3 regions of the Kitasatospora sp. NPDC004615 genome follow, and region 1 is predicted to be linked to each of the others. Evidence: riboswitches for the same ligand, from Rfam matches in the RefSeq annotation. Region 1 holds a riboswitch; each other region holds the start of a gene.
What was found. Region 1 has a riboswitch for cobalamin ahead of metE (5-methyltetrahydropteroyltriglutamate--homocysteine S-methyltransferase). Riboswitches for the same ligand answer to the same signal wherever they lie in the genome.

Region 2: it holds a riboswitch for cobalamin, as region 1 does, so the genes downstream of both, ACFYS8_RS01335 (acyl-CoA thioesterase) here and metE (5-methyltetrahydropteroyltriglutamate--homocysteine S-methyltransferase) in region 1, are expected to answer to the same signal.
Region 3: it holds a riboswitch for cobalamin, as region 1 does, so the genes downstream of both, cobN (cobaltochelatase subunit CobN) here and metE (5-methyltetrahydropteroyltriglutamate--homocysteine S-methyltransferase) in region 1, are expected to answer to the same signal.

What each region holds. Positions count from the first base shown of each region.
Region 1 is NZ_JBIALQ010000004.1:18,277-28,723, forward strand. It holds gene ACFYS8_RS14965 (TetR/AcrR family transcriptional regulator) at 1-342, shown strand, start outside; gene ACFYS8_RS14970 (carotenoid oxygenase family protein) at 339-1,706, shown strand; gene ACFYS8_RS14975 (response regulator) at 1,695-2,966, opposite strand; gene ACFYS8_RS14980 (SMI1/KNR4 family protein) at 3,376-4,047, opposite strand; gene ACFYS8_RS14985 (CAP family protein) at 4,233-4,880, shown strand; gene metE (5-methyltetrahydropteroyltriglutamate--homocysteine S-methyltransferase) at 5,295-7,601, opposite strand; cobalamin riboswitch at 7,750-7,972, opposite strand; gene cobF (precorrin-6A synthase (deacetylating)) at 8,035-8,796, opposite strand; gene ACFYS8_RS15000 (hypothetical protein) at 9,078-10,286, shown strand.
Region 2 is NZ_JBIALQ010000001.1:285,097-295,543, reverse strand. It holds gene ACFYS8_RS01360 (translation initiation factor 2) at 1-1,506, opposite strand, end outside; gene ACFYS8_RS01355 (FAD-dependent oxidoreductase) at 1,690-3,558, opposite strand; gene ACFYS8_RS01350 (hypothetical protein) at 3,692-3,919, opposite strand; gene ACFYS8_RS01345 (MFS transporter) at 4,014-5,282, shown strand; gene ACFYS8_RS01340 (sulfurtransferase TusA family protein) at 5,279-5,560, shown strand; cobalamin riboswitch at 6,446-6,590, shown strand; gene ACFYS8_RS01335 (acyl-CoA thioesterase) at 6,657-7,103, shown strand; gene ACFYS8_RS01330 (putative Ig domain-containing protein) at 7,382-9,106, shown strand; gene ACFYS8_RS01325 (MFS transporter) at 9,295-10,447, shown strand, end outside.
Region 3 is NZ_JBIALQ010000001.1:360,452-370,898, reverse strand. It holds gene cobN (cobaltochelatase subunit CobN) at 1-2,441, opposite strand, end outside; cobalamin riboswitch at 2,716-2,854, opposite strand; gene ACFYS8_RS01705 (hypothetical protein) at 3,018-4,745, shown strand; gene ACFYS8_RS01700 (precorrin-8X methylmutase) at 4,742-5,368, shown strand; gene ACFYS8_RS01695 (precorrin-2 C(20)-methyltransferase) at 5,365-6,945, shown strand; gene ACFYS8_RS01690 (cobalt-precorrin-6A reductase) at 6,942-7,682, opposite strand; gene ACFYS8_RS01685 (RidA family protein) at 7,811-8,221, opposite strand; gene ACFYS8_RS01680 (IclR family transcriptional regulator) at 8,254-9,012, opposite strand; gene ACFYS8_RS01675 (sugar kinase) at 9,009-10,136, opposite strand; gene ACFYS8_RS01670 (amino acid deaminase) at 10,382-10,447, shown strand, end outside.

The sequences.
Region 1 (10,447 bases):
GTCGCGGCCGTCCGGGACTGCATCGACGCCGGCGTCTTCGCGCCCGGCGACGCGCACGAGATCTCCAAGCTCCTCTGGGCGGCCGCCCACGGCGCGGTGAGCCTCGAACTCGCCGGCCACTTCCCGCCGGAGAGCGCCGCCCACCGCTTCGACGCACTGATGGCGGCGGTGGGCCGGGCGTTCCTCGCCGAACCGCACGGACGGTTTCCGAGCGACCCGAACGGACCTTCCGCCGTCGAAGACTCCCCCGCCCAACCGCACGGACAAGGACAGCCGGCATACGGACCTTCCGCCGTCGAAGACTCCCCCGCCCAACCGCACGGACAAGGACAGCCGGCATGACGATCAACCGCTATCTGACGGGCAGCTTCGCCCCGGTCACCGAAGAGATCACCGCCCACGACCTGCCCGTCACCGGCCGCATCCCGGCCCACCTGAACGGCCGCTACCTGCGCAACGGCCCCAACGCGCTGGGCATCGAGGACCCCGCCGCGCACATCTGGACCCTCGGCCCGGGCATGGTGCACGGCGTCCGGATCCGCGACGGCCGCGCCGAGTGGTACCGCAACCGCTGGGTGCGCTCGGCCGCCGTCGCCGACCACCTCGGCGAACCGCGCCGCGGCACCCCCGTCGACCCCCGGCTGGACTTCGCGCCCAACGTCCAGGTCGCCGGGCTGGACGGCCGCACCTTCGCGCTGATCGAAGGCGGCATCCGCCCCTACGAACTCGGCTACGAACTCGACACCTTGGGCCCCTGCGACCTCGGCGCCACCCCCGAGGGCTACAACGCCAACGCGCACTCCGTCTACGACCCGCACACCCGGGAACTGCACTCGCTCGCATTCCGGTACGGCAGCGAGCACGTCCAGCACATCGTGATGGACCACCACGGCACCGTCCGCCGCACCACGCTGATCCACACCCCAGGCAACCCGTACATGCACGACTTCGCGCTCACCGAGCACCACGTCGTCCTGTTCGACGCCCCCGTGGTGTTCAGCCCCGCCCACCTGCCCACCGGCGTGCCGTTCACCTGGGACGACACCCACCAGGCCCGCGTCGGCATCATGCCGCGCAGCGGCGGGCCGGTGCGCTGGTTCGACGTCGCTCCCTGCCTAGTCGGCCACACCCTCAACGCGTACGAGGACGGCAGCGAGGTGGTGATCGACGTGGTCCGCCACCCCGAGGGCTTCACCATCCGCGACTTCGGCCGCAGCCGCCCCACCCTCGACCGGTGGCGGATCGACCTGGCGGCAGGCAGGATCCGCGAGGAGCGACTGGACGACCGCACCCAGGAGTTCCCGCGCGTCGACCCCCGCCGGGTCGGCCGCCCGCACCGCTACGGATACGCTGCCGCGGCCGAACTGTACGCCGCACCCACCGGCCCCGACGACCCGCGCCCCAACGAGGGGTTCAGCAGCGCCCTGCTCAAGCACGACCTGCTGCGCGGCACAGTCGAGGCCCACGAGTTCGGCCGGTTCGGCGCCGTCGGCGAGGGCGTGTTCGTCCCCGCCGAATCACCCACCGCCGAGGACGACGGCTACCTCATGGCGTACGCGCACGACCCCGAACGCGGCGCGGCCGACCTGGTCATCCTCGCCGCGCAGGACTTCGCGGGCGAACCCGTCGCCCGCATCCACCTGCCCGTCCGGGTGCCGCTCGGCCTGCACGGCAACTGGGTGCCTGACGGATCATCAACTCGCTGACGGCGCACCGGCCTTCGGGATCACGGCGGTGGTGCTCGCGATGGTGTGCCGGGTCGGCGCGGGGAGCGTGGCGTGGCGGCGGCGCTCACGGTGCAGCTCGACGTGCACGGCGACCTTCGCGCGCAGCGCCCACGGATCGACCGGCTTCGGGATGAAGTCGACCGCGCCCGCCGCGTAACCGCGCATCGAATGGTCCGGATCCGTGCCGATCGCGGTGACGAAAATGATCGGGATGTCGCGGGTCCGGGCCCGGCGCTTGATGGCCGCGGCGGTCTCGTAGCCGTCCATCCCCGGCATCTGCACATCCAACAGGATCACCGCGAACTCGTCCGGCTCCAGCAGCGCCCGCAACGCGTCCGGGCCGGACGCGGCCCGCACCAGCCGGTGGCCGTGCGGCCCCAGGACGGCCTCCAGCACCATCAGGTTGTCCGGCCGGTCGTCCACCAGCAGCACCTTCGGCGGCGGACCCTCCTCCAGCGGGCACGCCGGCTGCAGGGGGATGTCCGCGAGGCCCTGCTGCTGCTCCACCAGGGCGAGTTGACGCTCGAACAGGTCGCACCGGGTCTCCGCGCAGGCCGCCCGCTCCCGGGCGCGGGCCAGCTCCTCGGCCAGCCGCTCCACCTCCTGGGCCAGCGCGTCGCGCTCGGCGAGCAGGTCGGCGCGGTCGGGCGTCACGGGTGGTTCGGTGTGCTCCTGCGGCGCGGACGGCTCGGGGCGGTCCGGCGGTGCGGGCAGCAGGGGCCGGGACTCCAGGCGGACCAGCCGGGCGTCCAGATCGGCGATGGTCTGCCGGGTGTCGTCCAGCGCGTGGTCCAGCTGCTCCTCGCGCGCCCCCGCCCGGCGGGCCTCCCGGTCCGCCGCCTGCAACTGGCCCTCCAACTGCTGCACCGCCCGGCCGATCGACGCCGCCGTCTTCAGCGCCGCCACATGCCTGCGGCGCAGCCCCTCCAGGGCAGGCGGGTCGAGCCGGGTTCCGCAGTCCTCGTCGAGATGGTGCAGCAACTCCTCGACGAACTGCCACGGCGCGATCCGCGACCCCGCCAAGTACCGGGACAGCGTGCCCGGGTTGAGATAGCACCGGGTGGCGTACCGGCGCACCGAGATACCGAGCTCCAGGAACAGCTCCCGCAACGTCTCCGCGAACTCCCGGCACTCCCTGTTCAGTTCACGATCCAGCGGCAGGAGCCCGCCGTCCCGGACAGGCCCCGCCATCACGCTCCACACCCCCGTCGGCCGTTCGTCGATCCGCCGGGTCGCCATGTACGCCGCACCCGAATCCTCCACCCGTACCCGCCGGCCCGTCACGGGCCGGTCGCGCCAACCCCGGCCGCCGCTGCGCCGGGGTGGACAGCAGCATGCCGGATCGTGAGGGTGTTGCGCGCCCCGCAACACGCGGACGCGCCGGACCGGCAACAGGACTGGTGTCCCGTAATTTTGAGGCGATGTCAGATTGACGAGCCGTCAACCAGCTGTCGGCTTCACCGCTTTCCGCGCCCCGCGTGTTCATCCGTACGGGCGAGGGCGGAGAGCCTGCGAGGCCGTTCACGTGAGCGGCGCGGCTCCGCCCGAACCCGCACTGCCTCGATCAACGCCCGCTCCGCACCGCCCTTCCCGAGCCCCGGAATGTACGTCACCCGCAAACACCCCAGTGCGCCCAGGGTGCCCTTGATCACTGAGCCGCCGACTCGCACCGCTCGAGCCACTCGAGGTACCAGGTGCCAAAGGTGTGGCGGTTTCCCGCCGCGTCGACGTACGGCTCGAAGGGCGGGTTGATGTCCTGCTCCCGGTCGCGGAGTTCCCCGCGATGCGGGCCGACGACGATGAGCCAGCCGGATGCCCCGCACCCGTCGTTGCTGAGGTGGATCGCACCCCGCCCGCGCTCCCGGTACCGGCGTTCGCCGCCGGCCTCACCGAAGGCCCTGCGGAAGTCCGAGCCGTCGTCTGCGCCTCGGGGCGTGGGCTCGTATCCGGCGGCTCGAAGGATTTCCGCCTGGCGGGTCGGCCAGTCCTCGGTCTCGACGAACGGCCCGCTGGAGTCCAGCAGCCAGCGCAAGTTCTCGTCGTCGTCCCAGACCCACCCCCACCTGCCGTCGACTCGGCGCAACGAGGTGAGCTCGAACCACGGACCTGGGCCGTTCACCCCGACCTCGGCCAGGAACGAGCGGTAGTCGGCAGGGAGTTCGACACCGCACTGCGCCTCGACCTCCGCGATCTCGTCGGGAGTCAGGACGGGTTCGAACGTCGGATGCCGAGAGGGCGCGAGGCCACGCGCACGCCGATCCGCCTCCTCCACGGCGATGACCCGCTCCCGGACTGACGACCAGTCGATCTGGCTGTTCATGGCACTCCTACTCGACGACGGGCGGACTGTAGCGCCCGCCACCGACACACTGGGCGGACGTACCGAGGCTGTAACAACGATTGCGCAGGTCCGCGTGCGCGCCGCACCGTCGGCCGGGTGTCGTGCCCTGGGGGAGGTGAGGGCGTTAAGCAGGGCAGTTGGCTCAGCGTGAGTAGGAGGACTCCTTGATTGCACCTCAGGTCCGCAGGGTTGCCCTGGCGGCGGCTGCGGCGGCCGTGGCGATGATGACGGTGATGCAGCCCGCGACGGCTGCCGGTCCGGTGCGGCGTGCGTTCGCGGACCGGACGGACAACGGGTTCCAGAGCGACTGCCTCACGGCCATCAACGCGTACCGGGCCAAGCACCAGGCACCTCCGCTCGCAATCGATCCGGAGATCGTGGAGTACGCCAAGTCCCGCGCACAGAAGATCTCCGAGCCGGGCGGCTTCCAGCACGACGGTCTGGCCCGTGCGTACGGCGAGACCCTCAGCTGGAGCTCGTTCGCCGGCGACAACCCCGAAGGCGGCTACACGCCGGACGGTTGCAAGGACGCGGTGGACTCCTGGTACGCGGGGGCCGCGTCCTACGACTACAGCAAGCCCGGTTTCTCCCGCGAGACCGGCAACTTCACCCAGCTGGTGTGGAAGTCCACCACGAAGATCGGCTGCGCCCGGGTGGGCGGCCGGCGCGACGGCGGCCCCGACAAGGACGGTTACTTCTGGTTCGACACGTACATCGCGTGCGACTTCGCACCGCGCGGGAACTCCGCGGCGGATCCGAAGGACCCGGGCAAGTCGTACCGGGAGAACGTCCTGCCGGTGGTGAGGTCGTAGGGCCGTCGTCAGAGCTGAATTCCGGCCGAGAACCAGGGCGGTGTTCAGCCGTCCCGCAGGATGCGGTGGGCGATCGGCGGGTGCACGCGCAGCAGCGCCGGCAGGGCGCGGGAGGCGCCACCGCGACGACGGGGCGGCCACGTTCGATGCCCCGGACGATCGTGGCGGCGGCCTCGGCGGCCGACAGCTTGCGGACCGCGCCCTCCCGGTCCGCCGTCATCGCCGTGTCGACCAGGGCAACACCACCTCCTGCACCCGCACGGACGGCGTGTCGGCCTGCACCTGGTAGCGCAGCGACTGCACCAGCGTGTGCACGGCGGCTGTGGGAGCTGTGGGAGCTGTCGGAGCGGCTGACCGGCGTCCGGTTCGACGTCTGAACCACCAGGGCCGTCAGCGCGTCAGTCCGACAGGCCGTCAGCCTGACAGCTCCGCGCGGAGGGTGTGGGCGGCGGCGACCAGGCTGTGGAGCGCGGCGCGGGTCTCGGGCCAACCGCGGGTCTTCAGGCCGCAGTCGGGGTTGACCCACAGGCGCTCGGCGGGGACGGCGGTGAGCGCCAGGCGCAGCAGCAGGACGGTCTCGGCGGGGAACGGAACGCGCGGCGAGTGGATGTCCCACACGCCCGGGCCGACCTCGGCCGACCAGTCGGCGGCGGCCAGCTCGTGGGCGACCTGCATGTGCGAGCGGGCCGCCTCCAGGGAGATCACGTCCGCGTCCAACTCGCCGATGGCGCCCAGGATTTCGCCGAACTCGGCGTAGCACATGTGGGTGTGGATCTGGGTGTCGGAGCGCACCGGCGAGGTGGCCAGCCGGAACGCCCCGGTCGCCCAGTCCAGGTACCCGGGCCACCCGGCCCGGCGCAGTGGCAGCGTCTCGCGCAGCGCCGGCTCGTCCACCTGGATCACCGCCGCGCCCGCCGCCTCCAGGTCGGCGACCTCGTCGCGCAGCGCCAGCGCGACCTGCCGGGCGGTGTCGGCGAGCGGCTGGTCGTCGCGGACGAACGACCAGGCCAGCATGGTGACCGGTCCGGTCAGCATGCCCTTGACCGGGCGGTCCGTCAGGTTCTGTGCGAACGCGTACCAGTCGACGGTCATCGGGGACGGGCGGGAGATGTCACCGGCCAGCACCGGCGGCCGCACGTACCGGGTGCCGTAGGACTGCACCCAGCCGTGCCGGGTGGTCAGGTAGCCGGTGAGCTGCTCGGCGAAGTACTGCACCATGTCGCTGCGTTCGGGTTCGCCGTGCACGAGCACGTCCAGGCCGGCCTGTTCCTGGCAGGCGATCACCTCGCGGATCTCGTCGGCCATCCGCGCGTGGTAGTCCGCCTCCTCCAGCAGTCCGGCGTTCAACTCGGCGCGGGCGGTGCGCAGTTCGTCGGTCTGCGGGAACGAGCCGATGGTGGTGGTGGGCAGCGGCGGCAACTGGAGCCGGGCCCGCTGGGCGGCGGCGCGGACGGGGTACGGGTCGGCGCGGCGGGTGTCGGCGTCGGTGACGGCGGCGGCGCGGGCCCGGACGGCCGGGTCGCGGGTGATCGGGGATGCCGCGCGGGACGCCAAGTCGGCCCGGTTGGCGGCGAGTTGGGAGACAATGGCGGAGGTCCCCTCGCGCAGGGCGCGGGCCAGCAGGGCCGTCTCGGCGGCCTTCTGCCGGGCGAACGCCAGCCAGCGGCCGATCTGCTGGTCCAGGTCGCGCTCGGCGACCACGTCCAGTGGGACGTGCAGCAGCGAGCAGGACGGGGCGACGTCCACCCGGTCGGCGAGGCCGAGCAGGGTGGCGAGGGTGGCCAGCGATTTCTCCAGGTCGTTGATCCACACGTTGCGGCCGTCCACCACGCCCGCGACCAGCCGCTTGCCAGGCAGGCCGCCGACCGCGGCGAGATCGGCGAGGTTGCCGGCGGCCGGTCCGGTGAAGTCCAGCGCCAGACCCTCGACCGGGGATTCGGCAAGTACCGGCAGGGCCTCGCCGAGGCGGTCGAAGTACGAGGCGACCAGCAGTTTCGGACGGTCCGTCAGCGTGCCGAGGTCGCGGAACGCGCGGGCGGCGGCGTCCAGTTCGGCCGGGGTGCGGTCCTGGACGAGCGCCGGTTCGTCCAGTTGGGCCCATCCGGCGCCGGCGGCCCGCAGGTCGGCCAGCAGTTCGGCGTATACCGGCAGCAGCCGGTCCAGCAGGGTGAGCGGCTCGAAACCGTTCGGGGTTCCGGGCGCGGCCTTGGCGAGCAGCAGGTAGCTGACCGGGCCGAGCAGCACCGGGCGGGCCCGGTAGCCCTGGCCGAGTGCCTCGCGGAGCTCGCCGACCTGCTTGGCGGAGTTCGCGACGAACACCGTGTCCGGCCCCAACTCCGGTACCAGATAGTGGTAGTTGGTGTCGAACCACTTGGTCATTTCGAGCGGCGCGAGTTCCTGGGTGCCGCGCGCCATGGCGAAGTAGCCGGCGAGCGGGTCGGCGTCCACCGCGGCCCGGTGCCGGGGCGGGATCGCACCGACGGCGACGGTGGTGTCCAGCACGTGGTCGTACAGCGAGAAGTCGCCGGTGGGGACTTCGGTGATGCCGGCGCCGGCCAGTTGACGCCAGTTGGCACAGCGCAGTTCGGCGGCGGCGGCGAGCAGCGCGTCAGCGGTGACGTTGCCCTTCCAGTAGCCCTCGACGGCCTTCTTCAGTTCCCGGTCGGCGCCCTGACGGGGGTAGCCGTGGACAGTTGCCGCGGCTGTGGACCTCGTGGTCAAGGGGACTCTCCTTCGCGAGCCTCGAACCTGGGTCCGACGACACCGCGGAAAGCGAAGGCCCGCGAGTCGTGCTGCGCTGTCAACTGCGCCTGCCCGAGCGATGGTTGGCCGACCCGCCCACGAGGTCACCGGAGGGCCGGGAGCGAGCGGTCGCACCCGGGCAACGGGCAGGTCTTCGGACTCGTGGGCCCCGCCCGGGCCGACGCCCGGACACCTACTGGCCGTCGCTTCCCGGGCCCGTCCGGACCCAGTGCGTATGACGGCGGTCGTTCCCACTCACCGCTGCGGGGCAGTCCCGGATTCCCACCGGGTTCCCTCTTACGACGCGCCTGCCCAGAGGCAGTGCGCGAACCAGTTGCGCGATCAGTCTAGAACGAGGCGGACGGGTGGGGGAGTTGGGCTCCGCACCCGTCCGCTCGATGGGTGTGCGGGGTCAGTCCTCGGTGCGGCGCAGCAGGTAGCTGTCCATGATCCAGCCCTTGCGTTCGCGCGCCTGCTCGCGCAACTCCGCGATCCGGTCCGCCTGTTCGGCGAGCGGACCGGAGGCCAGGATCTCGTCCTCGGTGCCCAGGTAGGCGCCGTAGTGGATGTGCACACCCGCCGGGTCGATCTTGGTGAACGCGGCCTGCCCGTCCAGCATCACCACCGCGTCCTCCGAGCCCGGCCCGAAGCCCTCGGCGGCGAGGCGGCGCCCCGTGGTGATCCGCGCCGGCCGCGCGGTGCGGGTCAGGGTGGTGCGGTGGCGGGCGGCCAGGACCGAGATGCTGCTGATGCCGGGGATGACGGTGTACTCGAACTCGGTGCGGCCGCGCGCCAGGATCCGGTCCAGCACGGCGGTCACGCTGTCGTACAGCGCCGGGTCGCCCCAGACCAGCAGGGCACCGGTCTCGCCGTCCGCCAGCTCCTCCATCACCGCCTGCTCGACCAGATCGGCCCGCCGCTCCCGCCACTCCTCGACGGCCTCCCGGTACGCGGCCGTGCTCCGATCGCGCGCGGGGTCGATCAACTCGACCACCCGGTGCCCGGGCCGCCCGTGCTCGGCGATCATCTGTCGCCGCAACCGGATCAGGTCCTGGCGCTCCTCGGGCTTGTCCAGGAGCAGGAACGCATCCGTGCGGCCGATCGCCTTGACCGCCTCCAGAGTGAGGTGGTCGGGATCGCCCGCGCCGATGCCGATGACGAGAAGGGTACGCATGACGCCGATTCTGCCTGGTCCCTCCCGCGCAGCCGCAGGTGGGAGGCACGTTGGGGAACGGATGCTCCGTCAACCAGCTGCCGCCTTCGAACCCGGCCGGGTGTCGTCCTTCCGCGGGGGCCGATCCCCAGGGGCGCGGTGGACCAGGGCGGTGCAGGGGTGGGCGAACGGTTTTCGGCCCCGATCCGGCGGTAACGCCGCAGGTGGGACGCGGTCTGTTCACGGACCCGGCGGCCTGCCAGGCTCACCGCGCCGGACACCGACCAGGAGGGGCAACGGAGATGACAGGACTTCGGCAGACACTGACCAGATGGATCGCGGTGATGGCCGTCCTGCTGGGCGCCGTCACGCTTGTGAGCGCGCCGACGGCGCAGGCCGCTCCGGCAGTGGCGCAGGGAGCGACGACCACCATCTGCGGGTACACCCCCGTCCCCGCAGGCTGGGTGATCACCAGCGAGAACTGGGCCGGGTGCAGCGGCTACGGGCTGTTCACCATCACGGAGTTGGGCGACGCCACCACCATCCAGGCCTGCTCCAACTCGCCCGTCCCCGACCACTGGGTGATCACGGCGATGCAGACCGGCCCGACCTGCGGCAGCAGTTACCCGCTGTACTCGCTGCTGAAGGTCACCACCCAGACCACGCTCCAGGACTGCGCCCAGTCCGCGATCCTCCCCGGCTGGGTGATCACCGCGGTCCAGACCGTCTCGCCCGCCTGCGGCACCTACGGGACGTACACCGTGACGCTGATCCCGCCCACGGCGACCTCGTACCAGGCCTGCGCGATGTCGCCGATCCAGGACGGCTGGGTGATCACCTCCTCGCAGAACGGCGCCGGCTGCGGCAACTACCCGCAGTACTCCCTGCTGAAGGTCACCACCCAGACCACGCTCCAGGACTGCGGCCAGTCCGCGATCCTCCCCGGCTGGGTGATCACCGCGATCCAGCCCAACTCGCCCGCCTGCGGCACCTACGGGACGTACACGGTGACGCTGGTGACCACCCAGACCTCGCTCCAGGTGTGCTCCAACTCCCGCATCCCCGACGGCTGGGTGATCACCACGATGCAGAGCGGCGCCGGCTGCGGCAGCTACCCCGGGTACTCGCTGGTCAAGGTCGCCGACCAGACGACGCTCCAGGTCTGCGGCCAGTCCGCGATCCCGTCCGGGTATGTCATCACCCAGGTGCAGAGCAACAATTCGGCCTGCGGCACCTACAACGTCAACACCCTGACGAAGGTCACCACCCAGACCAGCCTGACCGTCTGCGGACAGTCGCCGATCCCCGCCGGCTGGGTGATCACCCAGGCGTTCGGCAACTCCGGACTGTGCGGGGTCTACACCGTGTACACGCTGACGAAGGTCACCACCCAGACCAGCATGGTGGTCTGCGGCCCGTCCCCGATCCCGGCCGGCTGGGTGGTCAGCAACCAGGTCAACGGCTCCCAGTGCGGGACGTACACCGTGCTGCTCATCACCAAGACCTCCTGACCCTCCGCCCCGCGCGCCGGGCTCTCACCTGCGGGGCCGGCGCGCGGGCTCCAGGGTTCCCACAAGTGGGCATGAGTGGAACGGCTCCGGCTCGCCGGAGTGAACGGGACGGGCGGGCCCGGGTCCTGGCACGCGGCCGGCGGACGGCTGGTGCTGACGTC
Region 2 (10,447 bases), on a different contig from region 1:
GACGGCTGAGACGGCGGCGGTCGGGTCGATGCGGTGGATGCGCCCACCGGACCGGCCCGGGGCGAGCTGCACGGTGAACGGGCCGTGGTGGCGGTGCCGTAGCACGAAACGGTCGGCGGACAGGACGGCCGCGGCGGTCTGGCAGGCGGGGAGTTCGGCGAGCACGTGGGCGGTCCAGCCGGCTGCCGTCCAGCGGCCGGAGCCCGGGCGTCGCCACAGCACGGCGGCGCTGCGCACCTGGGCCAGCGCGGCCACCGGGTGCTCGGCGGACAGGTGGTGGATCGGCAGCTCGGTCGCGGCCGGGAAGCGCTCCACCCGCACCCGCTGCCCGTCCACCTCGGCGCGCACCGCGAGCGCCGGCGCGGCCGACCGCGGCACCGACGGCAGGGGCAACGGCTGGGCCAGCACCGGCTGCCGCGGGGGCGTCAGGTCGAGCAGCCGGTACAGCTCGGTGCGCAGCAGGCCCAGCGCCTGCCCGGGCCGGTCGAACGCGTCGGCGGCCGGGCCGGGGGGAGCGGTGGCCGGGGTGAGGTCGCGGACGGTGTCCAGTCCGGTGAAGCGTGGTGCGGCGGCCAGCAGCCGGGCCATCGGGGTACCGGCGATCAACTCCCGGCCGCCGTCGTAGGCGTTCAGCACCGGACGGCCGAGCGCGGCGGCGTACAGGGCGGTGGAGCCGTGGTCGGTGATCACCGCGTCGGCGGCGACCAGGACCGCCGCCCAGTCCTGGTGCGGGGACGGCAGCAGCAGACCGGCCCGCAGCTCGGGACGGAACTGCTCGGCGAGATCGAGCCGGCTGCGCTCGCCGACCTCGTTGGGGTGCACCAGCAGCGCGACCCGGTACCGGTCCACCGGTAGGCCGAGCACCAACTCGCCCGGCAGATCAGGGCGTTGGACCAGCAGACTCTCCGGCCCCCAGGTGGAGAGCACCGCCAGCAAGGTCCGGTCGCCGAGGTCGAGCGCGGCCCGGTACGCCTCGCGGCGGGGGTAGGACTCCAGCATCCGGTCCAGCGTCGGATCGCCGACGACGACCGCGCGGGTGGCCGCCGGCGGGCAGAACTCGGCCAGCCGGGACAGCTGTTCGGCATGACCGAGACCGTGCAGATCGGCCCACGGCGCGCCGTCGGAGAGCAGGAACGCCGGGTCGAGGCCGGACGGCAGCTCGGGCGAACCCTCCTCGCGCAGCGCCTTGTTGAAGCCCGCGCCGTGCGGCAGCAGCGCCCGGGCCCGAGCGGACAGGCTGGCCAGCGCGCCCTTCGGGCTGGTGGTCAGGACCAGGTCGAACGGCCGGGCGGTGGCCTGCTCGAAGTCGATCACCCGGGCGCCGGAACGGTCCAGCGCTGCCAGCGCCTCCAGATCGAACCGGGAACCCGGCACCAGCGTGAACCAGCGGGAGATCCGCCCGTCGCCCTCGAACACCGGCAGTACGTCCAGCAGTCGGTGCAGTGCCACCGCCGAGCGGAACGCCAGCAGCACGGAGCGCCGCTGGTCCCCTCCGGTGTCGCGCATGGGCCGATGGTATCCGTGCGCCCGCCGCGACGCCCTCCGGGACACGGCCACCGACGGCCGGCCGGGCAGCGCGGGGCCCGGCCTGATCCGCCGTCGGAAAGGCTCGGGCCGGGACGGCGAAACGCCCGCCGCCGGTGCCCGATTGACGAGACATCGGGTACCGGCGGCGGGTGGTGTGAATGGTCAGACCGTGTTGGCGACCTGCAGGGCGGCCTCCACGCCGGAGGCGATCGCGCCGGAGATCCACGCGTGGTAGCGCGGCTGGCAGTGGTCACCGGCGAAGAACAGCTTCCCTTCGACGGGCGTCGCCACGTGCGGGCCGAGGCTGAGCAGCTGCCCGGGCGTCTCGATGACGGCCTCGCCCAGCGCCCAGCGGTTGCGCAGCCAGGACTGCGAGACGTGCCGGTCGGTGACGTAGCGCCGGATCCGCTCGCCGTACAGGCCGGTCAGGTGCTCCAGCGCCTCGGTGTGCCGGTCGGCGGGGGTGAGGGCGTCGAAGCGCAGCGCGTCCTCCGCCCAGTTGTAGGCGGCCAGCACGACACCGCCGGGCGCGCCGCCGTCGCTGGGGTGGGAGGGGAAGTAGATGAACCGGCTGGCCTCGTCGGAGATGCAGCCGCCGCCGACCGCGGCCACCGCCGCGCCGTGCGGGGCGGGCTTGTAGTCGTTGCCGAGCTTGCTCTTCCAGGTGTTCTCGTCCCACTCCCACCAGCGCTCGGTGAACTCCAGCAGCACCTTGTGCGCGGTGTCGTGCTTGAGTTCGCTGATCGCGCGGCGCTTGCCGTAGGGGAGCAGCGGCTCGAAGTCGACGTGCCGCAGCGCCGCGAACGGCACCGCCAGCACCACCATGTCCGCCCGGTAGTCGGTGGACTTGCCGCCGATCGCGCCGTCGCAGGCCTCGTCCTCCGGGCCGGTCTCGGGCTCGGCCGTCACCGTCACGCCGTGCTCGTCGGTGCGGACCCGGGTGGCCACCTGGCCGCGCGCGATCGTCAGGCCCTTGGAGAGCGCCTCGGTGAGGGCGTCGGTGCCCGCGTTGAACTCGAAGTAGGTGACGGACGGGTTGATGTCGCCCGCGTCGAACACGGAGTGCAGGAAGCCGTAGGACAGCCGGCTGGTCAGGTTCTCCAGCGTGCCGACCGCCTGGATCTGGGCGTCGCCCCAGCCCTCGCCCTCCTGCAGGTAGCGCAGCAGCGAGTAGCCGTCCATGTCGTACAGCAGCTCGGCCATGCCGGTGACGCGTTCGGCGATCGGCTTGTCCGTCCAGGTGCCGTCCTTGTTCTTGTCCATGGTGTAGCCGCGGGCGGTGTCGAGTGCCTTGTCGAAGGCCTTCGAGGCGGTCTGGTTGCTGTCCCAGCCGAAGCTCTTGTTGATCGGCGCCGGGTCCTGCGCGTACTGCTGCTTGGTGACGGTCTGCCCGTTGACGTGCAGGAAGCGGCTGCCGAGACCCTTCGGCGCGACGTACGCGGGCGCTTCGCCGCTGGCGAACTCCTCGCCCGTCCACGACTTGTAGACCACCTTGGCGTCCTGCGAGACCTGGTCCGGCACCGGCGGGAGGTCCACCAGGTCGAACGGGCGGCGCGGCACCTTCAGGTGGTCGGCCAGCGCGAGGGTCAGCACGTGGCTGGACGGGATGCGCATCGCGCCGGCCTCCGCGTGCAGCCGGGAGTCCTGCCACACGTCGCCGCGGAAGGTCTTCACCCGGCCGCCCACCCGGCTGCGATTCGCCTCCAGCACCCGCACCTTGTGGCCCGCCGCCTGCAACAGCCGGGCGCACACCATGCCGGCCACGCCCGCGCCGACCACCAGGACGTCGCGCGTCTCGGTCTTCTTCACGCGCTGACGGCCGGTCAGTAGCTTCAGGTACTCGAGCGTCAGGTCATTGTGGTCGGCGTCGGTCAGCAGGATCCGGCGCGCCATGACGAGCGCCGCCGCCTTCCGCGCCGGGTCGGACGGAGCCGTGTCCGCCGCACGAGAGATGTCGGCCCCGGGGCCGGCCAGGGCGGCGGCCGTCACCGCGCCACCGGAGGCAAAGAGGAGTCCGCGTCGAGAGATCATCGGCCCAGCGTGGCAGCGCGCCGCGCCCCGGAACGCGCGCTCCGCCCATCGAGTCCCTTTCACCACTCGCACAGGGGGCGCTCGTCGCACCCGCCCAGCGCGCCCCCTCCCGACATGTGCGCCGGGCGCTCGTTCAGCACACCCAGTCGGCGGGGTGCGCCTCCCGGAACGCCGTCAACTCCTCGGCGGTGCGCGCGTGGACGTGCAGCCAGCACAGGTCCTCGCCGCCGTCGTGCCGCACCAGCACGCCCGGGGCGGCGTACCAGCGCAGGAACGCCCATGCGGCGTGCTGGTCGGGCAGGCCGCCGCGGAGGGCGAGCGCGGCGTCGGGGGAATCCTGGGCGTCGGGGCGAGTGTGCACGGCCGGGGACGGTAGCAGTGCGGTCGGACGCGGTCTGCCGGGAGGGGCGGCCGATATGGTATTCCACAGAACCATGGAGAATCGAGGAACGTCCGTGACCAGTACCACCGCGCCGCCACCCGCCGAACTCGCCGCCGACCCCGCCGTTCAGCGGCACATCCTGCGGGTCCTGGTCACCTCCCAGATCCTCAGCGGAGCCGGACTGGCCGCCGGCATCACCGTCGGGGCGCTGCTCGCCCAGGACATGCTCGGCAGCACCGGGCTGGCCGGGCTGCCCAGCGCGCTGTTCACCGCCGGCAGCGCGCTCGCCGCGATCGTGGTCAGCCGAATATCCGCCGCCCGCGGCCGTCGCCCCGGACTCGCCCTCGGGTACGCCACCGGCGCCCTCGGCAGCGTCGGCGTGATCGCCGCCGCCGCGCTCCACAGCCCCGTCCTGCTGTTCCTCGCGCTGTTCGTCTACGGCGCCGGAACCGCCACCAACCTCCAGGCCCGGTACGCCGGAGCCGACCTCGCCGCACCCGGGCACCGGGCCCGGGCGATCTCCACCGTGCTGGTCGCCACCACCCTCGGCGGTGTCCTCGGCCCCAACCTGGCCGACCCCACCGGCGCCCTCGCCGAGGCCCTGCACCTGCCCCGCCTCGCCGGACCGTTCCTGCTGGGCGGCGTCGCCTACGCCGCCGCCGCGATCGTCCTCGCCACCCGGCTGCGCCCCGACCCGCTGCTGCTCGCCCGCGCCGCCGCCGCGGCCGCCCCGACCACCGAGGCCGACACCTCCGCCGCCACTGACGCCACGTCAACCGCCCGCGTTCGCAACCGCGTCCTGCTCGGAGCGCAGGTCATGGTGGTCACCCAGCTCGTCATGGTCGGCGTGATGACCATGACGCCCGTCCACATGCACGACGCCGGACAGAGCACCGCCGCCGCCGGATTCGTCATCTCCCTGCACGTCGCCGCGATGTACCTGCCCTCCCCGCTCACCGGACGGCTCGTCGACCGGTACGGCCCGCTCGCCATCGGCGCCGCCGCCGGACTCACCCTGCTCGCGGCCGGCACGCTCGCCGCCGTCGCCCCCGCGGACTCCGCCCCACTGCTCGCCCTCGCGCTCGTTCTGCTCGGCCTCGGCTGGAACTTCGGCCTGGTCTCCGGCACCGCGATCCTCACCGACGCCGTCCCGCTCGCCACCCGCGCCAAGACCCAGGGCAGCATCGACGTCGCCATCGCCATCTCCGGCGCCACCGGCGGCCTCGCCTCCGGCACCGTCGTCGACCTGGCCGGCTACCCCGTCCTCGCCTTCGGCGGCGGCCTGCTCGCCCTGCTGATCCTCCCCGCCCTCGCCACCGCCGCCACCCGGGCCAAGCGATGACCGACCACCAGACGCCCCAACTCACCGTCGACGGACGCGGATTGCTCTGCGTCACCCTGCTGCTGCGCCTGCGCGCCGCCATCGCCGACGCCCCCGCCGGCACCATCGTCCACGTCCACGCCACCGACCCCGCCGCCCCCCTCGACCTCCCCGCCTGGTGCCACCTCACCGGCCACCACTACCTCGGCCCCATCTCCGCCGAGACCTACGCCCTCCGCCTGACCGCCACCCCCACCCCCACCCGCCCCGACGCCCCATGGCACCGCCCGGCGGACTGACGCCCCTCCGGGCGGACGCCGGGCGGTCCCGCCGCTGCCGAGCCCCGCGCGCTGCGCCCGGCCGCGGACCCGTCCCTCACCCGCGCCGGACGGCCCGTGGCACCGCCCGCCGGACTGACCCCCTCCGGGCGGACGCCGGGCGGTCCCGCCGCTGCCGAGTCCTGTGCGCCGCGCCCGACCCGCGCCGACGCCCCGTGGCGCCCCCGGCGGACTGATGCCTCTGGGGTGGAGCGCCTCGCGGTCGTGTTGCTGCCGGGTTCGTTTGTGCCGCGCCTGGTGGACTGACGTCACTCCACGCGGAGCGCCCTGCGGTCGCGTCGCTGCCGAGCCGTTCGCGCTGCGCCCGGCAGCCGATCCGCCCCCCGGCCCGTGCCGACGTCCCGTGGCACCGCCCGGCGGACGTACACCCCTCCGGGCGGGCGCAGGGCAGAGCGCCTCGCGTGACCTCCCCGCCGGTCACGGCTACTTCGTTCCCGTCGCCGTCGAGGCCTTCGCGCCTGTCCATCGACCCGCCCCCACCCGCCCCGACGCCTGCGCCGACGCCCACCCCGACGCCTGCGCCGACGCCCGCGCCGACGCCCGTGACATCGCCCGGCGGACCCGGTCCCGTCGCCGTCGAGGCCGTCGCGCTGCGCCGGCCGCCGGTCCGACCCTCACCCGCCCGACGCGTCGTGGCTGCCCGGCGAACTGACCCCCTCGGGGGCGCGACCTTCCCACCGGTCGCCCCCGCCCCTCCGCCGCCCCGCCGTCGAAGTCGGCCCCGACGCCCCGCGGGCCGACAGCTCCCAGGCCTCCCGGCCGGAGGGCGGACTGAGCACCTCGGATGGGGATATAGGCTGGTCGGGCAGCGGTTCGCCCCCGTCCGAGCCAGGGCTGGAGCGTCGCAAGAGGGAACCTGGTGCGAGTCCAGGACTGCCTCGCAGCGGTGAGCGGGAACGACCGCCGTCACATGCACTGGGCCCGACCGGTCCGGGAAGCGACGGCCAGTAGACAGGCCCTCCTGGGGAGATGCCCGCGAGTCCGAAGACCTGCCGCCGCCCGCGGTGCCCACCGGTGCCGCGGATCGTCCAGCCGCGACTCGCGAAGGAGAGTTGACGTGGCAGATCAGACCGTGGCACCTGTGGTGTCCGCCGCAAAGCCCGCAAAGCCCGCACAGGTGTCCCGGGTGACGCTCGCGCACATCATGAGTGAGCACGACACCAACCTGTACGGCACCATCCACGGCGGCGTGGTGATGAAGCTCATCGACGACGCCGCCGCCGCGGCCGCCGCCCGGCACGCGGAGGGTCCGGCCGTCACCGCCGCGGTGGACGGCATGGCGTTCCTGGCCCCGGTCCGGGCCGGTGACCTGCTCACCGCGCACGCGGAGCTGGAGCGGGCGGGGCGTACCTCGATGACCGTCCATGTCACCGTCACGGCCGAGCGCTGGAACGCCACGGGGCCGGTCACCCGGGTCGCCACCGGCCGGCTCACGTTCGTCGCCATCGACGCCGACAGCCACCCGCGTCCCGTCCCGGCCCTGCTGGAACCCGCGGCTGCCTGACGCGGCGCCACCGTCCGTGCTGGAACCCGCGGCCGCCTGACGCGGCGCCACCGTCCGTGAGCCCGGAATGCCGTCCCACCTGGCGTTCCGGGCTCATGGCTGTCGCCGCCGCAAGGTGATCACCCTCACGTAGGGACAAACCGCACCATTGCGGACGGCGTGTGATCGACATGTTCCGTTCAAGCTCCGATTACCCCACCATGGCAGCGTGTGCCCGCCTACGCGCGTAGCGCACCGCACCACACCCCATGGTTCCTGTGGTCCTAGGAGATTGACAGATGATCAGAACGTGGAAGGCCGCCCGCCCGCTGGCCCTCGCCGCCGCCGCACTGGTGGTCGCCGCCGGCGCGAGCGCCGTCCCGCAGCACGCCACCGCGGCCACCCCCAAGAACGCCGCCGCGGCCGCCACCGGCACCCCGAAGCGGGTGCTGTTCGACAACACCAAGGCGGAGACCGCGGGCAACGCGGACTGGATCATCTCCACCAGCCAGCCCGACCCGCTGGCGCAGAACGCCAACCCGACCAGCGAGACCAGCTGGACCGGCGCCATCTCGGCCTGGGGCGTGGCGCTGCAGAAGACCGGCAACTACAGCCTGAAGACGCTGCCCGCCGGCAACACCATCACCTACGGCACCGGCGGCGCGCTCGACCTCGCCAACTTCGACGAGTTCGTGATCCCCGAGCCCAACATCCGCCTCAGCGCGGCCGAGAAGACCGCCGTGATGACGTTCGTGCAGAACGGCGGCGGCCTGTTCCTGATCTCGGACCACACCCAGAGCGACCGCAACAACGACGGCTGGGACTCCCCGGCCATCATCAACGACCTGCTGACCAGCAACGGCGTCAACAACAACGACCCGTTCGGCTTCTCCGTCGACCTCCTGAACATCACCACCGACAACCCGCGGGCGATCTCCTCCGCCACCGACCCGGTGATCAACGGGCCGTTCGGGACCGTCACCGGCTCGATCATCCGCAACGGCACCACCTTCACCCTGAAGCCCGCCGACAACCCGAACGTCAAGGGCCTGGTCTACCGCACCGGTTACAGCGGCAACACCGGTGCGGCGTTCGTCACTTCGACGTTCGGCAAGGGCCGGGTGGCGATCTGGGGCGACTCCTCGCCGATCGACGACGGCACCGGCCAGCCCGGCAACACCCTCTACAACGGGTGGAACGACCCGGCCGGCACCGACGCCGCGCTCGCCCTCAACGCCACCGACTGGCTCGCCCAGGGCGGCGGCTCCGGCGGCAACACCGGCTCGGTCTCGCTGACCAACCCGGGCGCCCGCACCGCCACCGTCGGCACCGCGACCAGCCTCCAGCTGTCCGCCACCGACACCGCCGGCGGCACGCTGTCCTACGCGGCCACCGGCCTGCCCGCCGGACTGACCGTCAACCCGGCCACCGGCCTGATCAGCGGCACGCCCACCACCGCCGGCACCAGCGCGGTGACCGCCACCGCCACCGACTCCACCGGGCCGTCCGCCACCGCCACCTTCACCTGGACGGTCGCCGCGAGCGGCGGCACCACCTGCACCCCCACCCAGCTGATCACCAACCCGGGCTTCGAGACCGGCAGCACCTCCGGCTGGACCGAGACCAACAGCGGCGGCGCCAGCACCATCAACAGCAGCACCAGCGAGCCCGCCCACTCCGGCACCTACGACGTCTGGCTGGACGGCTACGGCGCCGCCAACACCGACACCCTCGCCCAGACCGTCACCCTGCCGACCGGCTGCAGCAGCTACAACCTCAGCTTCTGGCTGCACATCGACACCGCGTCGTCCCCGACCACCGTCTTCGACACCCTCACCGTCACGGCCAACGGCACCACCCTGGCCACCTACTCCAACGTCAACGCCGCCGCCGGCTACCAGCAGCGCACCTTCAACCTCGCCGCCTACGCCGGCCAGAGCGTCACGCTGAAGTTCACCGGAGCCGAGGACTACACCAAGCAGACCTCGTTCGTCCTCGACGACATCACGCTGAACGTCTCCTGACGCACCGTCAGCGCCCTCATCGCCCCGGACCGGGCAGCCCCATCCGGTCCGGGGCTTTGCCGTTCGCTTACCTCGGCATCGAAATCCGAACTGCTTTGTGAAGGTCTTGCCATGAGGATCTTCACCTTCCTAGACTGCGGCAATCCATACCAGGCGCGTCCATGTCACGGATTTGGGGGTGGGCCGAGGTGAAGCGTTTCCGCTTACTCGTCGCGGGCAACGCGGTTTCCGCGTACGGCAGTTATCTGAACATGGTGGCGCTCAACGTCTTCGTCTACCACCTGACGGGCAGCGCGCTGACGGCCGGTCTGTACATGGCGGTGCGGCTGCTGACGAGCGTGGCGTCCGGGGTCGTCGCGGGCGCTCTCGCGTCGCGGATTCCGCGCAAGCGGCTCATGGTGGGGGCGGATCTCACCCAGGCCGCCGCGTTGGTCCTGCTGCTGCTGGCGCCGTCGGGCGCCCGGGTCGCGCTGTTGTTCGGGCTGGCCGTCATCGCCGGCGCCTGCTCGACGGTGTCGGGGGTGTCGCTGCGCAGCGCGGTGCCCGAGATCGTCGGGGCGGAACTGCGGACCAGGGCCAACAGCCTTCTGGCGACCGGCCGTTCGCTCGCGATGGTGGCCGGGTTCGGCTCCGCGAGCGTCATCGTCTCCCAACTCGGCTACCGCTGGGCCTTCGCCTTCGACGCGCTGTCGTTCGTCGTCTCGGCGAGCGTGCTGCTGTCGCTGCCGATCCGGACCGAGGCCGCGCGGGAGAAGGAGACCCCAGCCGCCGCGAAGGCCGAGCCGGCGGGCGGCGGCGGACGGTGGGCCACGCTGGTGCTGCTGCGGTCGATGCCCGTGGTGGCCGTGATGGTCCTGGTCCGGGCGGTGGACGGCCTGGGCTCCTCGTCCCACAACGTGGCCCTGCCGATCTACTCCGACGCGCTCGACCACGCCCATCCGGCCGCGTTCATCGGCCAGTTCTGGGCGACCTGGGCGATCGGCAACATCGCCATGCAGCAGATCCTGTCCCGCTGGACCTCCCGTACGGGCCGCAGCCCGGGTGAGCGGATCTTCGCGCTGGGCGCCTGCGTGATGTCGGCCGCGTTCATCCTCGTCTTCAGCGGGCTGCCGACCGCCCTCGCGGTCGTGGTGTCCCTGGTGGCGGGCATGGCGGACGGCCTGACCGAGGTCGCCTACGTTTCGCGGCTCCAGACCACCCCGGACGCGCAGCGGGCCCGGCTGTTCGGCCTGTCGGCGTCGGTGGAGAACCTGGGCTTCGGCCTCGGCATGATCCTCAGCGGCGCATTACTGGAGCACTTCTCGCCGCTGCAGGTGGTGGGCGGCCTGCACGGGCTGGCGA
Region 3 (10,447 bases), on a different contig from region 1:
GAGTAGAAGTTCCGCCCCGTCGGCAGCACATTGACCAGCCCGCGCAACGGCGACCCCGACGGCCCCGCCGGAACGAACCCGCCCTGCAGCGCGTGCAGCACCGCGTCCAACTCGTCCGTGGTCGCGGCGAGTCGGGGCACCAGCTGCGCCGCCGCGAACGCCAGCACCTCGGAGACGGCCGGCGGCAGGCCTGCCGCGACCTTCGCGACCGCCGCCGGGTTCCAGTCCTCCGCCTCCATCGCCTCCACCAGCGCCCGCGCCTGCGCCTCGGCCGCGTCCGTCGCCCCCAGCGTCAGTGCTGCCTCGTCCAGACCGAGCGCCTCCCGCAGACCCGGCAGCGCACGCACGCCGCCCCAGATCTGCCGCGCCCGCAGGATCGCCAGCACGATGTTGACCCGGTCAGTACCGCGCGGAGCCTGGCCGAGCACGTGCAGACCGTCACGGATCTGCGCGTCCTTCACCTCGCACAGCCAACCGTCCACGTGCAGCAGGAAGTCGTCGAAGCCGTCGTCCTCCGGCCGCTCCGCCAACCCCAGGTCGTGGTCCAGCTTCGCGGCCTGGATCAACGTCCAGATCTGCGCCCGGATCGCCGGCAGCTTCGCCGGGTCCATCGCCGCGATGTTCGAATGCTCGTCCAGCAGTTGCTCAAGACGCGCGATGTCACCGTACGAATCGGCCCGCGCCATCGGCGGCACCAGGTGATCGACCAGCGTCGCGTGCGCCCGGCGCTTCGCCTGCGTACCCTCACCCGGATCGTTCACCAGGAACGGGTACACGAGCGGCAGATCGCCCAGGGCGGCGTCCGGACCGCACTCCGCCGACAGTGCCGCCGTCTTGCCCGGCAACCACTCCAGATTGCCGTGCTTGCCCAGGTGCACCACCGCGTGCGCACCGAACCCGCCGTCCTGCTGCGCCGCCGCGATCCAGCGGTACGCCGCCAAGTAGTGGTGGCTCGGCGGCAGATCCGGGTCGTGGTAGATCGCCACCGGGTTCTCGCCGAACCCGCGCGGCGGCTGGATCAGCACCAGCAGATTGCCCGACCGGAGACCCGCCAGCACGATGTCGCCGTCCGGGTTCTGCGACCGGTCGACATACAGCTCGCCCGGCGCCGGACCCCAGTGCTCCTTCACCTGCTCGCGCAGCGCCGCCGGGAGCGTGGCGTACCAACGCCGGTAGTCGGCGGCCGGGATGCGCACCGGGTTGCGGGACAGCTGGTCCTCCGTCAGCCACGCCTGGTCGTAGCCGCCCGCCTCGATCAGCGCGTGGATCAGCGCGTCGCCGTCGTGGCCGTGCCCGGTCCCGGTGTCCAGACCCGGCAGGCTGTCGCCCAGGTCCATGCCCTCCGCGCGCAGCCGCTCCAACAGCCGGATCGCCGAGGCCGGGGTGTCCAGGCCGACCGCGTTGCCGACCCGCGCATGCTTGGTCGGATAAGCGGACAGAACGAGGGCGAGGCGCCGCTCGGACGCCGGAGTGTGCCGCAGCCGCGCATGCCGCACCGCGATCCCGGCGACCCGCGACGCACGCTCCGGGTCCGCTGCGTACACCGTAAGCCCGTCCTCGTCGACCTCCTTGAACGAGAACGGAACAGTGATCAGCCGACCGTCGAACTCCGGCACCGCCACCTGCGTCGCCGTGTCCAACGGAGACAGCCCGTCGTCACTGCCCGCCCACTGCGCCCGCGACCAGGTCAGGCAAAGCGCCTGCAGGATCGGCCGGTCCAACGCCGCCAACTCCCCGGCGTCCCAAGCCTCTTCGTCCCCACCCGCCTGCGCGTCGGCCGGCCGGGTGCCGCCCGCCGCCAGCACCGTCGTCACGATCACGTCGGCCGCGCCCAGCTCCGCCAGCAGCTCCGGCTCCGCACCGCGCAGCGACGCGCAGAAGTACGCGCGGGCCTGCGCACCCTCGTCCTCGATCGCCCGGCAGAGCGTCTCCACGAACGCCGTGTTGCCGCTCATGTGGTGCGCCCGGTAGTACAGCACCGCGACGGAAGGGCCCTCCGAGGTGCGGGCGGTGCGCTCCAGCGGACCCCAGGACGGGGCCGAGGCCGGCGGCGCGAACCCGTGACCTGTCAGCAGCACCGTGTCCGACAGGAACGCACCCAGCTCCGCCAGGTTCTCCGGACCACCGTGCGCCAAGTACGCGTGCGCCTCCGCCGCGATGCCCGCCGGCACCGTCGACAACTCCATCAACTGCGCGTCCGGCGCCTGCTCACCCGTCAGCACCACCACCGGACGCGGCCCCGCGAGCAGCACGTCCAGCCCCTCCTGCCAGGCCCGACGCCCACCCAGCAGCCGCACCACCACCAGCTCCGCACCCTCCAGCAGGGCAGGCAGCTCGGCGGGATCCAGGCGTGCCGGATTGCCCCAACGGAACCGCACCGGCCCGCTCGACGCCCGGGCACTCAGCAGGTCCGTGTCCGACGTGGACAGCAACAGGATCATGCGAAAGCCCTCCCGGGCATCTCGAACAGCGCGGACAACCCGGTCAACCCGGTCAACCCGGTGGTGGGAGCACAGGTGCGATCGAGGACGCGGAACGGTCCGACGGGCGGCGCGATGGACAGCCCGGTGGACGTCGCAACGGACGGCCCGGGGGACGTCGCAACGGACGACGGCCCGGTGGATGCCCAGGTGGGGACAGAGCCCACAGGCACCCGCCGGGATGCGGGCATGCGGCAGCGCATGGCACGGACCTTCCTCGGGGTCCTCGCCCCGGGCAGTGGAGGACGGCCGGAGTTCCTGGCTCCCACGGCTCACTGAGCCGCGGTCACAGTGGCGGGACCGCACCGGATTCTCACCGGACTTCCTCCGCTGTGCCGTCGCTGGCAGCGGACACCCCGAGAGGTGCCCGCCCAGCATCGTACGGGTTGATGGCCCGTCGGCGGGAGTGTGACCTGCGACGCCCCACCGGTTCCGCCCCCGGGAACCCGTGCCGACCTGGGGATTTGACCCTGGCGCGGGACCTTCGGGCGAGCTCCGGGCGAGCTCCGGGCGACGGTTGGGGCTGCCACTCGGGTGGTGGCCGGGCTGGTGGCCGGGCTGCTGGTCGGGGCGGTGGTCGGGGTGGTGGTCGGGGCGGTGGCGCGAATCGCGGCCATGGGTATGCTCGCCGCCATGCCACCCACACCCGACGCCCTTGCGGCACCCTTCGTCGGGCCCGACCGAGGCCGCGCCGACGCCTGCCCCGGCGCGCTCCGCCTGCACCCCGCCGAGGACGGCCAACTCGCACGACTCCGCCTCCCCGGCGGGTACTTGACGTACCATCAGCTACTCGCCCTGGCCGACGCGGCCGACGCGCTGGGCGACGGCGAAGTCGAGATCACCTCCCGCGGCAACCTCCAGCTGCGCGGCCTGCGCGAACAGTGCGCCACCGACCTCGCCGAACGGCTCCGCTCCGTCGGCCTGTTGCCCTCCGACACCCACGAACGCGTCCGCAACATCGCCGCCTCCCCGCTCGCCGGCCTCGACGGCCGCGGCGCCCAGGGCGTCGATCTCCCGTACTGGGTGCGAGAGTTGGACGCCGCCCTGTGCGCCGCACCCTGGGCCGCCCGACTCTCCGGCAAGTTCCTGTTCGCCCTCGACGACGGCCGCGGCGACACCGCCGCCCTTGACGCCGATGTGACCTTGATCGCAATAGGCGACGGCCGCGCCCTGCTGCGCCTCGGCCGCGCCGACCACGCCTCCACCGTCGACCACCCCGTCCCCGCCGCCCTCGACGCCGCCCGCCACTTCCTCGACCTGGCCGCCGGCCGTGCCTGGCACCTGCGCGAAGTGCAGTCCGAACTGCCCGCCGGCGACGTGCCGCTGCCGCGATTCACGGGGGAGCGACCGGTGCTGGGTGCGATCCCCGGCGGTGGCGGTGGCGGTGGCGGTGGTGGCGGTGGTGGTGGCGGTGGCGGTGGCGGTGGCGGTGGTGGCGGTGGTGGTGGCGGTGGCGGGGTGTCGGTCGGGCTGCGGTTCGGCCGTGCGACCAGTGCGCAGTGGCGACTGCTGGCGGACGCGCTGGCGTCGGGAGGGGAGGGGTGCGGCGGCGACGCGAGCGGCGGCGGCGGCGCGAGCGTGCGGCTCACGCCGTGGCGGGGCGTCGTGGTGCCCGGAGCCGGTGCCGACTGGTTGCCACGCCTCGCCGACGCGGGCTTCCGGGTCGAGTCCGGCGGCCCCTGGGAGGGCGTCAGCGCCTGCACCGGTCTGCCCGGTTGCGGGAAAGCGCTTGCCGACGTTCGTGCGCAGGCCGTGCGCGCGATAGCCGCCGTTCCTGCTGTGGGGCTGCCCGTCCACTGGTCCGGGTGCGAACGGCGCTGCGGACACCCGGCCGGTCGCTGGGTCGACGTGCTGGCCACCGCGACCGGATACCGGGTCGCCGTGGACGGGCGGGCCCGCGAGGTCGGTCGGGGTGCGGGGGGTGGCGGCGCCGAGATTGTCCGTGCGGGTATCGGGTCCGGTGGGAGGGGGGTCGCGGGGGGTGGCGCCGAGGAGAACATCTATGCGGAGATAATCCGTGCAGGGATCAACTCGGCGGGCTGCAACACCGGCGACAAAAACAGAACCCAAAACGACAGAACCGGGCAGAACGGCACCGGGCAGAACGGCACCGGGCAGAACGGCACCGGGCAGAACGGCGCCGGGCGCAACAGCGCCGAGAACCACAGCGCCGAGAACGACAGCACCGAGCGCAACAGCGCCGAGAACGACATCGCCGAGGCAGTCGCCGAGGCGCGCAATGCCGAATGGCGGAGGACCGAATGATCGACTACGAGAAGGACGGCGCATCCATCTACCGCCAGTCCTTCGCCACCATCCGCGCCGAGGCCGACCTCGCCGCGCTGCCTGCCGACGTGGCCCAGGTCGCGGTGCGGATGATTCATGCCTGCGGCATGACCGACCTGGTCGAGGACCTGCTGTGGTCGCCGAACGTGGTCGCCGACGCCCGGCGCGCCCTGCATGCCGGGGCGCCGATCCTCTGTGACGTCAACATGGTTGCCAGTGGCGTGACCCGCAAGCGGCTGCCCGCCGACAACGAGGTGATCTGCACCCTCACCGACCCGTCGGTGCCCGAACTCGCCCGCGCCATGGGCACCACCCGCAGTGCCGCCGCGATGGAACTCTGGCTGCCCCGGTTGGAGGGCGCCGTGGTTGCCGTCGGCAACGCGCCGACCTCGCTGTTCCGGCTGCTGGAGCTGATCGAGGCCGGCGCGCCCCGGCCCGCCGCCGTGATCGGCGTCCCGGTCGGGTTCATCGGCGCCGCCGAGTCCAAGCAGGCCCTGGCCGAACACCCGGCCGCACTGGAACACCTGGTGGTCCGGGGCCGCCGGGGCGGCAGCGCGATCGCCGCTGCCGCGATCAACGCGATTGCGAGCGAACAGGAATGACTGAGCGTCAGGAAATCGACGGGGCCGGGGAGTCGGCGGCCGGGCGGCTGTACGGCGTCGGTGTCGGGCCGGGTGATCCGTCGCTGATCACGGTGCGCGCCGCCGAACTCATCGGCCGGGCCGACGTCATCGCCTACCACTGTGCGCGGCACGGACGTTCGCACGCCCGGGCCATCGCGGAGCGCTATCTGACGGGTGGTCAGATAGAAGAGCAGCTGATGTACCCCGTCACCGTGGAGACCACCGACCACCCGGGCGGATATCGGGGTGCGTTGGACGACTTCTACCAGGAGGCGTCCGACCGGCTCGCCGCGCACCTCGACGCCGGGCGGATGGTGGTCGTCCTCGCCGAGGGCGACCCGCTGTTCTACGGTTCCTACCAGCACATGCACAAGCGCCTCGCGCACCGCTACCCCACCGAGGTGGTGCCGGGCGTCACCTCCATCAGCGCTGCCGCCGCTCGCCTCGGCGCCCCGCTGGTGGAGGCCGAAGAGGTCCTGACGGTCATCCCGGGCACCCTGCCGGAGGAGGAGTTGACGGCGCGCCTCGCCGCCACCGACTCGGCCGTCATCATGAAACTCGGCCGCACCTTCCCCGCCGTGCGCCGCGCCCTGGAGCGGGCCGGGCGGCTGGACGAGGCGCGGTATGTCGAGCGCGCCACCATGGAAGGTGAGCGCACCGGCCGGCTCGCCGAGATCGAGGCCGACAGCGTGCCGTACTTCTCGGTCGCCGTCCTGCCCAGCCGGGTCGCCGCCCTCGACTCCGAGGGCAAGCCCTTCGAGGCGCTGGCGGTAGAGGGAGGGGAACTCCCCGACGGCGAACCGGCGTTGGGTGAGGTCGTGGTGGTCGGGACCGGCCCGGCGGGGCCGCTGTGGCTGACGCCCGAGGCGCGTGGGGCGCTCGCCAACGCGACGGACCTGGTCGGCTACACCACGTACCTGGACCGGGTGCCGGTCCGGGCGGGGCAGGTACGGCATGGGTCCGACAACAAGGTCGAGGGTGTGCGGGCCGAATTCGCCCTGGAGTTGGCGCGTCGCGGCCGCCGGGTCGCGGTCGTCTCGTCGGGCGACCCGGGTGTGTTCGCGATGGCCACCGCCGTGCTGGAGGCCGCTTGCCAGGACCCGTACCGGGACGTCGCCGTGCGCGTGCTGCCCGGGATGACGGCCGCGCACGCCGCCGCGTCCCGTGCCGGTGCGCCGCTCGGCCACGACTACGCGGTGATCTCGCTCTCCGACCGGCTCAAGCCCTGGGAGGTGATCGCCCGCCGGCTGCGTGCCGCGGCCGAGGCCGACCTGGTGCTCGCGCTGTACAACCCCGGGTCCAAGTCCCGTACCACGCAGGTGGGTTCGGCGCGTGATCTGCTGCTGGAGTACCGCGACCCGGCGACGCCGGTGGTGATGGCCCGGGACGTGGGTGGCCCCACCGAGCGGGTGCGCACCGTCGCGCTGGCCGAACTCGACCCCGCCGAGGTCGACATGCGCACCCTGCTGCTGATCGGCTCCACCCAGACGCAGTGGGTGCAGCGCGGCGGCGACCGTGAAGTGGTGTGGACGCCGCGCCGCTATCCGGAGGACTAATTCACCAGCTCGCGCAGCCAGTTGACCGCCCCGGCGACGTCCGGGGCGGTCCGCACGCCCTGTGGGGCGGCCGGGCGTTGGACGACGACCACCGGCAGGCCGCGTTCGCGGGCGGCGGTCAGCTTGGGGGCGGTGGCGGCGCTGCCGCTGTCCTTGGTGACCAGCACGTCGATGCGGTGCGTCCGCAGCAGCTCGCGTTCGCCGTCGAGGGTGAACGGCCCGCGTTCCAGCAGGACTTCGACGGACGCGGGCATCGGGGGCGCCGGCGGTTCGACCGAACGGGCCAGGAACCAGAGGGTGTTGAGGTGCGCGAACGCGGCGATGCCCTGCCGGCCGGTGGTCAGGAAGACCCGGGAGCCGAGTGCGGGCAGGGCGTCGGCCGCGGCGGCCAGATTGGGCACGGGGTGCCAGTGGTCGCCGTCCTGCGGCAGCCAGCTGGGGCGGCGCAGCGCCAGCAGCGGGGTGCCGGCCTCGGCGGCGGCCAGGGCCGCGTTGCGGCTCATGGTCTCGGCGAACGGGTGGGTGGCGTCGATCAGCGCGGCCACCCGGTGGGTGCGCAGCCATGCGGCGAGGCCGGCCGGGCCACCGAAGCCACCGATCCGCACCTCCCCGGCGGGCAGCCGCGGTTGGGCCACCCGTCCGGCCAGCGAGCTGGTCACCCGCAGGGCCGGGTCGGCGGCCAGCACGTCCGCCAGCCGGCGGGCCTCGCTGGTGCCGCCGAGGATCAGGACGTGCATGGCGGACTCCAGGGGCCGGCGCGATACGGACACAACCAGCCTAGCCGGGGCCGCCCGCGCCGCCCGCGCCGCCCGAGCGGGAACCCGTCGGAGCCCGGTGGGCGGGGCGGGGGCGGCGCGGGGCGGTGTCAGCCGGTGACGACGGCCTGGGCGTCGATCTCCACCAGCATCGGCTCCTGCGGGAGTTCGACGAAGATGGTGGTGCGGCACGGCTTGACGCCGCCCGGCTTGATGTTCTCGTCGATGAACTCGGCGTAGACCTCGTTCATCAGCGGGAAGTCGGCGCGCTTGGTGAGGTAGACGCGGAACATCACGACGTCCTCGATGGTCGCGCCGCCGGCCTCGACGATGGCCTTGACGTTCTCCAGGGTGCGGCGGGTCTGCGCCTTCACGTCACCGTGGTGCAGGTACTCGCCGGTGGCCGGGTCCTGCGGACCCTGGCCGGAGACCTGGAGGATCGGGCCCTTGCGGACGCCCTGCGAGAACATCCAGGCCGGGGCGGGCGCGCCGTCGGTGCGGATCTCGGTCTTGTCGCTCATGTGCGGTGCTCCAAAGAGAAGTTGACGGTACGTCAGGAAAGGTTCCCGCGGGCGGGAAGGCCCGCGTCGGCGGAGATCGCCCGGGTGCAGGCGAGCAGTTGGGGGAGCAGGTCGAGGACCTGCTCGTAGGGGAGGACGACGTCCGGTACGGAGATGGACGCGGCGGCGACCACCCGGCCGGAGACGTCCCGGATCGGCGCGGCCACGCAGTTGATGAACGCCTCGTGCTCGGCGTGGTCCTGCGCCCAGCCCTGCGCGGCGACCTGCTCCAGTTCGGCGAGCAGGGCGGGCCGGCTGGTGATGGTGTTGGGCGTGTGGACGGTGAACTCGATGGTGTCCACCACCCGGCGGCGCTCGGCCGGCGGCAGGTCGGCCAGCAGCACCTTCGCCACCGCCGTGTTGTGCAGCGCGGCCCGCAGCCCGATCCGCGAGTACATCCGCACCGGGTGCCGCGAATCGTACTTGTCGATGTAGACCACCTCGCCACCCTCGTACGCGGCCAGGTGCACGGTCTGGCCGGTCGCCGCGTTCAGCTCCGCCAGGTGCGGTGCGGCGGTGCGCCGGATGCCCCGCTGCTCCAGCGCGAGGCTGGACAGCGCGAACAGGCCCGCGCCCAGGTGATAGCGGTACTGGGCGTCGCGGTAGACGAACCGTTCATCCTCCATGGTCTGCAGCAGCCGCAGCACGGTGGTCTTGTGCACACCGAGCAGGTCGGCCAGCTGGTCCAGGGAGCGTTCGCCCTCGCCGAGTTCGGCGAGCAGGCGCAGTGCGCGGGTGACGGTCTGACTCATGGGTGTCCCGATGTTCCGAGGGTTTCGAGGGCTCCGGGGAGGTTACGGGCTCCGGCGTCCGTCGCCGCTGTCGGATCCGCGGCGAGCGCGGGGGAGACGATGCCGGACGCGGAGACGCGGGTCGCCGCCCAGTCCCGTTCGTCGGCGGCGAGCAGCGCGGCCACCGTGCGGGCGTCCGGGAGGGTGCCGTGGTCGGTGGGCGCGGTCAGCGCACTGGCCGCCGCGAGGTGGCCGAGCCGCAGCCGGGAGCGCTGGTCGAGCCCGCGCAGGGTCCCGGCGAGGTAGCCGGCCGCGAACGCGTCGCCCGCGCCGGTGGGTTCGACCACCTCGACGGCGAGCGCGGGTTCGGTGACCGAGCCGCCGTTCCGGTCGAGCGCGGTGACGAGGTGCCCGGAGTCCTTGACGACGAGCACGGAGGGAGAGGGAAAGCGCTTTCTCAGTGCGGCCGGATCGCCGGTGCCGAACGCGTCCTCGGCCTCGTCCGCGCCGAGCAGCAGCACATCGGCGGCGTCCAGCAGGGCGGGCAGCACCGACGGGTCGCGCCGGCGCCACAGCACGGGGCGCCAGTTGAGGTCGAAGGAGACCAGCCGGCCCGGACGGCGGCGGGCCAGCAGAGCGCGGACCAGTTCCAGGCAGTCGTCGGAGAGGGCGGGCGTGATGCCCGTCAGGTGCAGCAGCGGCGCCCGGTCCAGCAGCGCGGCGGCCGCCGGGTCGTCCAGCAGGGCGGGGGAGAGCGCGGACGCGGCCGAGCCCGAGCGGTAGTAGTGCAGGCGGGAGCGGCCCGCGCCGAGGTCGTGCGGGAGGGCGGAGCCGCCGGTCTCCTTCAGGTACACGCCGGTCGGGCGGTGCGGGTCCACGGCGACGGCGGAGACGTCCACGCCAGCTGCCGCCAGGTCGCCGGTGAGGCGGCGGCCGAAACCGTCCGCGCCGACCCGGCTGATCCAGGCGGTCGGCACACCGAGCCCGGCGAGCGCCGCGGCGACATTGGACTCGGCGCCGCCCACCGAGGGCCGGAACGCGCCGACGGCCTCGAACGGTCCCGGCCGGTCGGGCAGCAGCGCCGCCATCGACTCACCCAGGCACACCGCCCGGGCGACCGCCGCCCCGCCGTCCTGATCCGCCATCAATCCCGCTCCCTCACCCTCGGGCCCACGCCCCCGCTCCCGCCAACAGCGGCCCGCGTGACCGGTACTCGGCGGTGAGCCCCGGTACTGCGTGCCTGGTGGGAGGGTGGACGGGCCACGTCGCGGTCCGTTGACCGCCGTCGGCGTGAATGCTAGAACCGTAACACCAACATGCGCAATAGAGGTTGCACATGTTGCAACATCCCAGCTCGTCGGCGGGCCGGGACCGGAACGGAGGCACAGCCATGAGCAACGCGGCGGCACACCAGCACACCGGACACCACTCCTTCGCGGACCCCGCCCACGGGCCC